Regions from separate parts of the Weissella thailandensis genome, predicted to be linked through region 1. Evidence: riboswitches for the same ligand, from Rfam matches in the RefSeq annotation. Region 1 holds a riboswitch; each other region holds the start of a gene.
What was found. Region 1 has a riboswitch for thiamine pyrophosphate ahead of FOL01_RS04805 (solute carrier family 23 protein). Riboswitches for the same ligand answer to the same signal wherever they lie in the genome.
Positions count from the first base shown of each region.

Region 2: it holds a riboswitch for thiamine pyrophosphate, as region 1 does, so the genes downstream of both, thiW (energy coupling factor transporter S component ThiW) here and FOL01_RS04805 (solute carrier family 23 protein) in region 1, are expected to answer to the same signal.
Region 3: it holds a riboswitch for thiamine pyrophosphate, as region 1 does, so the genes downstream of both, FOL01_RS03495 (ECF transporter S component) here and FOL01_RS04805 (solute carrier family 23 protein) in region 1, are expected to answer to the same signal.

Region 1 covers NZ_CP014332.1:989,484-992,767, reverse strand. The annotation lists partial or broken gene FOL01_RS11025 (IS3 family transposase) at 1-67, opposite strand, end outside; gene FOL01_RS11520 (IS3 family transposase) at 83-268, opposite strand; gene FOL01_RS11320 (transposase) at 322-573, opposite strand; gene FOL01_RS04805 (solute carrier family 23 protein) at 646-1,326, opposite strand; TPP riboswitch at 1,413-1,512, opposite strand; TPP riboswitch at 1,594-1,683, opposite strand; gene rfbD (dTDP-4-dehydrorhamnose reductase) at 2,061-2,900, opposite strand; gene rfbB (dTDP-glucose 4,6-dehydratase) at 2,940-3,284, opposite strand, start outside.
Region 2 covers NZ_CP014332.1:629,910-633,193, forward strand. The annotation lists gene FOL01_RS03115 (phosphoglycerate kinase) at 1-572, shown strand, start outside; gene FOL01_RS03120 (LysR family transcriptional regulator) at 728-1,624, shown strand; TPP riboswitch at 1,674-1,775, shown strand; gene thiW (energy coupling factor transporter S component ThiW) at 1,879-2,400, shown strand; gene thiM (hydroxyethylthiazole kinase) at 2,397-3,245, shown strand; gene thiE (thiamine phosphate synthase) at 3,193-3,284, shown strand, end outside.
Region 3 covers NZ_CP014332.1:707,484-710,767, forward strand. The annotation lists gene FOL01_RS03490 (ABC transporter ATP-binding protein) at 1-709, opposite strand, end outside; gene FOL01_RS03495 (ECF transporter S component) at 714-1,277, opposite strand; TPP riboswitch at 1,401-1,492, opposite strand; gene FOL01_RS03500 (ribose-phosphate diphosphokinase) at 1,666-2,637, shown strand; gene FOL01_RS03505 (aldo/keto reductase) at 2,670-3,284, shown strand, end outside.

The DNA of each region.
Region 1 (3,284 bases):
CCGCTTTCCATTTATTGACGGTAACGGAGTGGATATCCAGTTCCTTCATGAGCCGGGAAATCCGTCTTGGGCTGCACCGACGCTACAGTGGTTGAAGTTCCAGATTCAATTCATGGTGGATCTTCATAACGCCGTATCGCTGCTTGAATTCCGCAAAGATCCGCAGAATCCGTTGTTTTAAGTCCTCATCTTCGGCCCGGCGTTTTGAAGGCTTTGGGGATCGATAACGATAATAGTGAGCTCTGGAAACACCGAGGATTCGGCACATCTTAGTTACCTGGTGGTTATGGCTTTCTTGGTGAATATAATCAAAAATATTGGTTACTTCTGCGCAAGGAAGCCCAGGGCTTTTTTTAGGATTTCGTTCTCCTCAGACAGGGAAGCCAGCCGCTTTTCCATCGCTTTAATTTCATCTGGCGATTTATCGGATTGAGTTTTGGCTTGGCCCTGGATCCACTTATGAACGGTTGAATAGCCAATGCCATATTCTCTGGCCAGTTGGGCGGCTGATTCGCCTTGTTTATATAGGTTGATGATGTTTTGTTTGAATTCTTTGTCGTAACGAGTTGGCATGTAAAAATTCCTTCCTTTTGAGAGACGATTTATTCATTATACGCTCTCTTAAAAGTTGTCTCAGGAATCAGCTTACATCCATGCGCCATAAGGTAATAGTTGCGGTAACCCAAACCACGATTTCGTTGATAATACACTATAATCCACAACGCCTAACCAAACGGCTAACAAATCCCCAATAATCAAAGCGATTAAAAATGAAAAATGTTTCCAAAATCCTTTACCAAATATCGACAATAAAATCACAATAGCAGCTGTTGTGATTGATAAAGTAAGTGTCGATAATGAAGAAAAACCTTCATCTCCTGGAGAACCACCTAAAAACTCAGACATTGTGAATTCAGACAAAGAAATACCTACCAAAAAAATAAGGGTTCCTGTAATTGCTGGTGTTAATAATTTTATTAATTTATTTATAAGTCCTGTAACGGACAACATAAATACAATCAATGCACTTAGCAAAATCGAACCGCCTGCTGTTGCTAGTTGGCCAGTTTTACCCGCACTAATCATTAATGCATCAAAGTAGGCAGATGGGCCTTGAATAATAGGTAACTTTACTAGCCTTGTTGCCTGTGTCAGCGTAACTATACCCGAGACAATAAAAATAGTGTTTACCAAATTAGTTGATGAGCTCAACGAAAGTCCTGCGGCCGCTGCAACATAGATTGGATCTAACCATACATTAGAAACAAACACATGTTGTATACCTGCTAAGCCATGCGCAACTATACGATTATCTTTTGTGACCATAATAATAAACATTCCTTTCCCAATAAAAAAAGTGTCCTTAGATACATAAAAAAGGACACTTAATAACAACCGTTGACAATGTTGCTAACTATGATTGGTCACTTTCCTACGCCAGTATTAACCAGATCAGGTTCAAAGGGACCGATATACATCATCTCAGTCTTTACGACGCCCCTAGTGATTATCATTCAATTTTAAAAACTTCTTCAACAAACTATTTCGTGCAAATAAAAAAGCATTTTTCTCACCTGGAGAAAAATGCTACATGAACAATATGTAACACTTTCCTACGCTGATATTAATCAGTTCAGGTTCAAAGGGTTCTTCTCAGCCATATCGGCGCCCCTAGCACAAGGTTATTGTACCATAAATTATATTAAATTTTCTATCTTAATGTAAAATCAATTTCAAAGGATTAATGAACGTCATTATCCCTTATATAGGGTTAATCTAATTATTAGGATATAAATCTACCAATCAAAAAAGTCTATGAGACCAACAAAACTATCAGAGTCGCAAACTATGTTTTAAAAAACTTTGAATAGATTTCCTAATTTTTCATGGCGTTTGACTAACATAAAATTAAAATTTGTAATAATTTATCTGCTAATCAATATATACTATAACATGTAACGCCATATTCAATTTTCTTAATTTATCTATTATTTTGACCATTGTGTTTATCATTAATCAAACAAACTAAAACTATATAATATTATATATAATAAAATGTTTTACTTAATAGATAATAAGAACTTCTTTAACGCGTCTTGCCATGTAAGGATTTCAAAATCCGTTGACTTAGCTTTTTCCAAACTCATAACCGAATGTCTCGGTCTGTAAGCCTTTTGTGGAAATTCCTCACTTGTCACTGGCATCACCTCTACAGAAGTATCTTTTAAAATTTCCTCAGCAAATTCATACCATGTTGCTGTACCTTCATTTGATAAATGATAAATCCCATATTCAGATTTAGTATCAATTAGATGTAACATGAATTCTGCTAAAGTCCTTGTCCATGTAGGGCGACCTAATTGATCATCAACTACTGTTAGTTTAGAATGACTTTCAGCAAGGTATTGCATAGTGTAAACAAAATTACCACCAAACTCACCGAATACCCAGCTAGTTCTGACAATATAAGCATCAGCCTCACTCTCAGTAACAGCTAACTCACCAGCCAATTTTGCACGCCCATAGGCATTTTTAGGATTAACCGCCGCATCTTCTTGATATTCCCCTGAATTTGTACCATCGAAGACATAATCTGTTGACACTGCTACTAATTTAGTATCAAATTTTTTCGCTGCGTCAGCAATATTTTTTGTACCTTCAACATTGACCTGCCAATTTATTTCACGGGCTTCATCTTCTGCTGCATCAACCTTTGTATAAGCAGCTGCATGTAGCACAACATCTGGCTTTTCTTGTTCAAACACTGACATTACTTTTTTCCTATCCGTAATATCTAGTTGCTGTGAGTCAAATGCGACAAAACTCAATTGTCGCTCCGATAAAAGTTTTTGTAACTCTCGTCCAAGTTGGCCGTTAGCTCCCGTAACTAAGTACTTCATAATTCCTCCGAAAAAAGCCAGCTTTCGCTGACTTTATTATTATTGATTATTTTGAGCATATTTTGCTTCAACAGATTCTTTTTCGGGTTGCCACCATGATTGATGATTTTCATACCATTTAATCGTATCTTTCAAACCTGTTGCAAAATCAGTGTACTTTGGTTGCCATCCCAACTCTTCACGAATTTTTGTCGCATCAATTGCATAACGTAAATCATGCCCTGAACGATCCTGGACAAAATCAAAATCATCTTCATCCTTGCCCATATCTTTTAGAATAGTACGTAGTACCGTGATATTATCTTTCTCACCATCTGCTCCAACTAAGTAGGTTTCACCAATCCTACCCTTAGTAAGAATCGCCCATACGGCAGTTGCATGATC
Region 2 (3,284 bases), 360 kb from region 1:
CCATTATTCAAAACTTGTTGGAAAAGGCTGACAAAGTTATTGTTGGTGGTGGAATGGCTTATACTTTCGCCGCTGCAAAGGGTGAAAAGATTGGTAACTCATTATACGAGGAAGACAAAGTTGAACTTGCTAAGCAATTAATTGCTGACGCTGGTGAAAAGTTGGTATTACCTGTTGATGCGGTTGCTGCTGATAAGTTTGCTAACGATGCTGACTCATATGTTGCAGAAGGTGACATTAAAGATGGCTACATGGGTCTTGATATTGGTCCTAAGTCAGTTGAACTATTTAAGTCAGTGCTTGCCGGTGCCAAGACAGTTGTCTGGAATGGACCTATGGGTGTATTCGAGATGGATAACTTTGCCAAGGGTACATTAGCTATTGGTGAAGAATTAGTTAATGTAACTGAGAATGGTGCAACGACAATTGTTGGTGGTGGTGATTCAACTGCCGCCGTTCAACAATTGGGTGTTGCTGATAAGTTGAGCCACATTTCAACTGGTGGTGGTGCTTCTCTTGAATACCTAGAAGGTAAGACATTGCCTGGAATTGCAGCAATTTCTGAGAAGTAATTTTAAAATAATAAATAAAGGAACTGGGACATTATCTGATGTCCCAGTTTTTTCATTTAGTAAGGATTATTTTTGGTAGTAAAAGAGTTCACTATGACAAAGTTGATTAGAATGTGGTAGACTATTCCAAATAGTAATAATTGGGGAACTACATAATGGATATTCATAAATTTAAGGTCTTTCTAGATTTAGCTGAAACTGGGAATTATTCTGAAACGGCTGATAGGTTGTATACAACGCAAGGTAATATTTCTAAGCAAATTTTGTCTTTGGAAAAGGAATTAAAAACACAGTTATTTAAACGTGAGCATCGTCATATTTCATTGACTGAATCAGGACGGATTACTGAAATGTATGCCAAAAAAATCATTCATGAGTTTGATGCACTACAACAAACATTGGTGCAACATGATTCTGAATCAGATAACGTATTGACGATTCATACGATGCCAACATTTTCTAATTACCGTGGCTTTTCATTGATGAGTGACTTCCATAAAAGACATCCCGAAATTACATTACATTTCTCTGAAACGAAAGATAGTTTATTGATCCAGTCGTTAGAAGATAATCAAGCTGATATAATTTTTGGTCATTACACACCAGCTGTTAATGGCAAATTAGAAACGTTGTTGACTGATCAGGATAATTTAGTTTGTGTGTTGCCGGCTAATCATCCACTATCTGCCAATCGTGTAATTTCATTAGATGATTTGATGAAAGAAGAATTATTATTACTTGAAGGCGAGGAAACAATAATTTTTAATAAGTTTGGTGCTGTTGGTGAGAAGAAACAATTGGCATCTGCGGTGGCTTATCAAGGTGAACGAATTGATATCATATTGAACATGGTCCTAAATGGTATGGGTATCGCCTTAATGATGGAAAAAAGAGTTGATATGACGAATGATGGACAGATTGTTAAACGTAAAATCGCCACAAATACGACAAGTGATTTTGGTTTTATGAGGATGAAACAAGTCCATGAGTCTAAGGCTAATGGACTATTTTGGAAATATATTACTCAAGTACTTAATCACGATATTATTTAAAAACCATTTTATTAGTATGTGTGGTAATATTATAATATAAAAATTAAATATAATCGCAAAGGGGAGCCAAGTTGGCTGAGAATGAGTAGAACTCTAGACCCTTCGTACCTGTTTTAGTTATTTAAGCGTAGGAATTGTGTAAATGTGTCAATTATTGGCCTCTTTGTGATGATTTTTTTATTGCAGGGAGGTCTTTTTTTATTGCCCAATTATTTTGAAATTATATTACTTAAATTTATCGGGGGAAAACAAGAATGAATCCAAAAGTTAGAAAAATAACTTATTTAGCGGTGATGGTTGCGTTAGATGTTGTACTATCACCAATCTTACGAATTGAGGGCATGGCGCCGATGTCTAGTGTGATTAACATCTTAGCGGGTGTTCTTATGGGGCCATTGTACGCAACAATTATGGCGATTTGCTGTGGAATTATCCGGATGATGATGATGGGGATTCCACCACTGGCTTTGACGGGGGCTGTTTTCGGTGCTTTATTAGCAGGCCTTGGGGCCCGCTGGACGCATAGTATTTACGGTTCTATCATTGGTGAAATTATTGGTACTGGAATAGTCGGTTCATTGCTATCTTATCCAGTTATGGTCCTTTTCACGGGTACCAAAACAGACTTGTATTGGTTATTGTATACACCACGATTCTTAGGTGCAACGCTTATGGGGGCAGTGGCAGCCTGGCTCATTTGGCAGCAAGCTAAAAAGATATCTTTGTTTAAAGATATGATACGTATTTTTAATGGAAAGGGGTATGTCGTTAAATGAAAAAAATAAAGATTCCGTTGCAAACTGCACCGCTAATTCATTGTATTACAAATGCTATCTCGGTAGAGACGGTCGCAAATGCGTTACTTTACATTGGTGCTAAGCCAATCATGACTGAGGATACACGTGCTTTTGATGATTTAATCCGCCAAACCAATGCCTTACTATTAAATTTGGGTAGCTTATCATCAACTAAGGAACAAAGCATACTGGCTGCGAGTGAAGTAGCAGATGGTAAAGAGCCAATCGTGCTTGATGTTGTGGGCATTGCAAGTGCAAAATCAGCTATGCAAATTGCTAAAGTTGTTATGGAAAAGAAGCCAACAATTATTCGCGGTAATATTTCAGAAATGCGGGCATTATGTGGTTTAGTAACAAATGGTCGTGGTGTTGATGGTAGCCCATTAGACCAGACTGATGATGAACTAGCTAGATTGATTGTGGCATTGAAACAGTTGCCACAAGAGTCAGTTTATGTAGCAACTGGCGCGAAAGATATTGTAGTGGCTAAGGACAATGCTTGGATATTAAGTAATGGTGTGCCGGAATTGGACCGGTTTACTGGCTCAGGGGATATGTTAAGTGGTTTATTGGCAGCGTTGTTGGGTGCTGGTGCATCCCCCGAAGACGCAGCTGTTCAAGCGGTTAGTTATCTCAACATTTCAGGTGAAATGGCGAAAACTAAGGCAACTACGGCAGGCATCGCAGAATTTCGGCAACTATTTCTAAATGAACTTTCATTATTAGGTATCGATAATACCGATTGGACAAATCAAATAAGGGGAACAAAAAATGGCAAAACAATTATATTTAGTGACAGCAAGATATGGGGAGACGGAGAGTGAATTCTTAAATAAAGTTGAGACCGCCTGTGCCAATGGCGT
Region 3 (3,284 bases), 280 kb from region 1:
CAGGAAGATTAACTAATTTTGACAGTGATTGTTGATTTAATGTACCTGAATCAGTGTCGATAGCAAATAGATAATCAACAAGTTCTTGATAACCGGATAAGTCATGATCAGAGATAATGATCGTTTTGTGCTGCTCTAGTTGCATTTTTTTCAAATCCGTCAGTAGTGATAAACGTGCGGCTGGATCGACACTGGCAAATGGTTCATCAAGTAAGATGATATCACTGTCCATCGCGATGATAATGGCTAAAGCAACGCGTTGTTTTTCGCCACCAGACAATGTCAATAAATCTTGGTCAGCAATTTGCTCTAGATGGAGCGCATTGATAGCAAATGCTACTCGCTGATTAATCGTCTCAGTTGGCAATTGTAAATTTTCTAAAGCAAATACCAATTGTAGTCGTGCTGTCCGCATCGCGAATTGACGGTCTGGATTTTGGAAGAGCATGGCAATTCGTTTTGCCCGTTCGAAAGGTGCTAATGGTTGAATAGGTTCGTCGTTTAATAATACCTGACCAGCCGTGATGACCCCACCAAATTTTGGGAGTAATCCAGCCATTGCTTTCAGCAGGGTCGATTTACCTGAACCAGAGGGACCAATCAATAAATTAAAAGATCCTGTTTCAGGAACCCAGTTAATTTGATTTAATACGTTAGGTTGGTCAGCTTGATAGGCAAAACTTAGATGATCAACTTGTAATTTTGTCATAAGCTTAACGTTTTAGTAATCCAGATTTTGCAACAAGCTTTTTGATAAAGTAAACTAATACACCACCAAAGAAACCGGCAGAAATCAAACGAATAATAAATAGGGTAATCATCAAACTTGGCTTATAATCTGCATAACCACTATTGAAGAGGTCCCAAATGAACGTCACGATCGTTGTCGTTAATACAGAAAGACTAATGCCTAATTTATCCCAGTTTTTGTAGCCAGTAGTAGCAAATCCGAGTTCTGTACCAATACCTTGGACAAAACCAGAAATCAAATTAGCAGCTCCCCAGCTTGAGAATAATAGCATTTCAACAGCTGCTGCTAATACCTCACCAATGGTTGAACTACCGACCTTTTGTAGGATAGCCCCAGCTAATGGTCCGGCCATTAACCAGACACCTAATGTTAAATCATTAGCGTAGGGTTTTAGTGGGGTAGCAGCAACAGCATAATAAGCAGCACTCCATACCTCAAAAATGACCCCAAAAAAGATGGCGATAATGGCTAAGAAAATCACATCACGTAATGACCATTTAACCTTAGACTCAGTAACTGTTTGCATAATAATTGCAAACCTCCTTAAAATAAAATGTGATCGAATCGCCGAAGCTTTGGTAACAAAAAAAGCCCCAGTATCGATAGCGCTTACACACTAATCATGGATACTGGGGCTTGTTTACTGTCATGGTAAACAAACCAAGCTCCCTAGCAACATTACCTTGCTCAGGTTCTATGGGTATTATCTCAGCCAGTTTAATGGCACCCCAGCTTGTTTGATTCGCTTGTTTAAGTATAGTGGTAATATATTGAATTTGCAAATAAATTCTATTGGGCTAACACAGCATCAGAATAACTCGGGCTTTTAATGGTATAAAGCATACCGTAACCGGTTTTATTTTGTTAAAATAGATTTAACGACAGATGGTGGTGAGAAATGGAGGAAATCACTCGTGAAATCTCAAATAAAGTTGTTAGGGCTAACTGCGAATCATGATTTAGCAGATGCAGTGGCGGAAGAATTGCATTTGCCGTTGACACAGTTAGATATCAAGCGCTTTGCGGACGGCGAAATTTACGAACGAATATTAGAAAGTATCCGTGGTGATGATATTTACGTTATTGCACCAATTGCAGAGGAAGTAAATGATGCATTTATGGAAATGATGATTGTTGTGGATATCTTACGACGCTCATCTGCGGCGAAAATTACGCTTGTTATTCCATACTTTGGTTACGCTCGCCAAGACCGTAAAGCCAAATCACGAGAACCGATTACTGCTAAAATGGTTGCGTCACTTATTGAAATGAATGGTGTTGACCGGGTTGTTTCAATGGACTTTCATGCAGCGCAATTACAAGGCTTTTTTAATATGCCAGTTGACCATTTGCAAGCAGCACCATTATTAACCGACTACTTTTATAGTCGGAATTTATTAGATGATTTGGTTGTTGTCTCACCAGATCATACCGGAGCTGGTCGTGCTCGTAAATTTGCTGACTTACTGGCTGCTCCTTGGGGGGTTGTCAATGATAATGTTGCCATGACTAATCCGGAATCTGATGATGCGATTGTTGGTGATGTCAAAGGACGTCGGGCAATCATTGTTGATGATATTGTTGATACTGGCTATCGTGTGCAGATGACTGCTAAAGCACTACTGGCTAATGGTGCCACTGAAGTTTATGTTGCTGCAACACACCCAGTACTTTCAGGGCAAGCAGCGGAAAATTTGGCGGCAGATGACAATATTGAACGTTGCATCTTTACGGATACCGTACGCGTCCCCGAAGAAAAGCAAAGTTCAAAATTCACAACATTATCCGTTGCGCCTTTGTTTGCTGAGGCAATTAACCGCATTCATGAGAACAAACAGATTGATGTACTATTACGTTCAAAAAATAAGCCAGAAGTTAATTTATAAATAATCGCATTTAAAAATTAGGAGGTACCATAATGGTCTACGCAGCATCAGAAAATCGTTATGAAGTTATGCCATATCGTCGGGTTGCCGATTCAGGATTGATTTTACCAGCCTTGTCATTTGGATTGTGGCGTAATTTAGGAGATCAAAAGCCACTAGCTAATTCAAGAGAAGTGATGTTAAAAGCATTTGATAATGGTATTTTTTCGTTTGATAATGCTTCAAATTATGGCCCTTCCGATGGGACTGCGGAAGAAACATTTGGTGCAGTTTATAAAAAAGATTTACATCCTTACCGTAATGAATTGATTATCACCACTAAGGCCGGCTACCATATGTGGCCAGGACCATTGGGACAGTTTTCGGGTAAAAAGACCTTAACAGCTGCTTTAGATTTATCATTACAACGGATGCATTTAGATTATGTTGATATTTTTTATGCGCATCGTTGGGATCCAGAGACGAACTTACGTGAAACAGCCGAAGCCTTAGACTTAATGGTTCGTCAAGGAAAAGCTTTGTACGTTGGGGTTTCAAATTACACAACTGAACAAGTGGCAGAGATTAGTAAAATATTTGACGAATTACACACACCATTTATTGGTAATCAGATGTCATACAACATGTTTAATCGGGAAGCTGAAGAT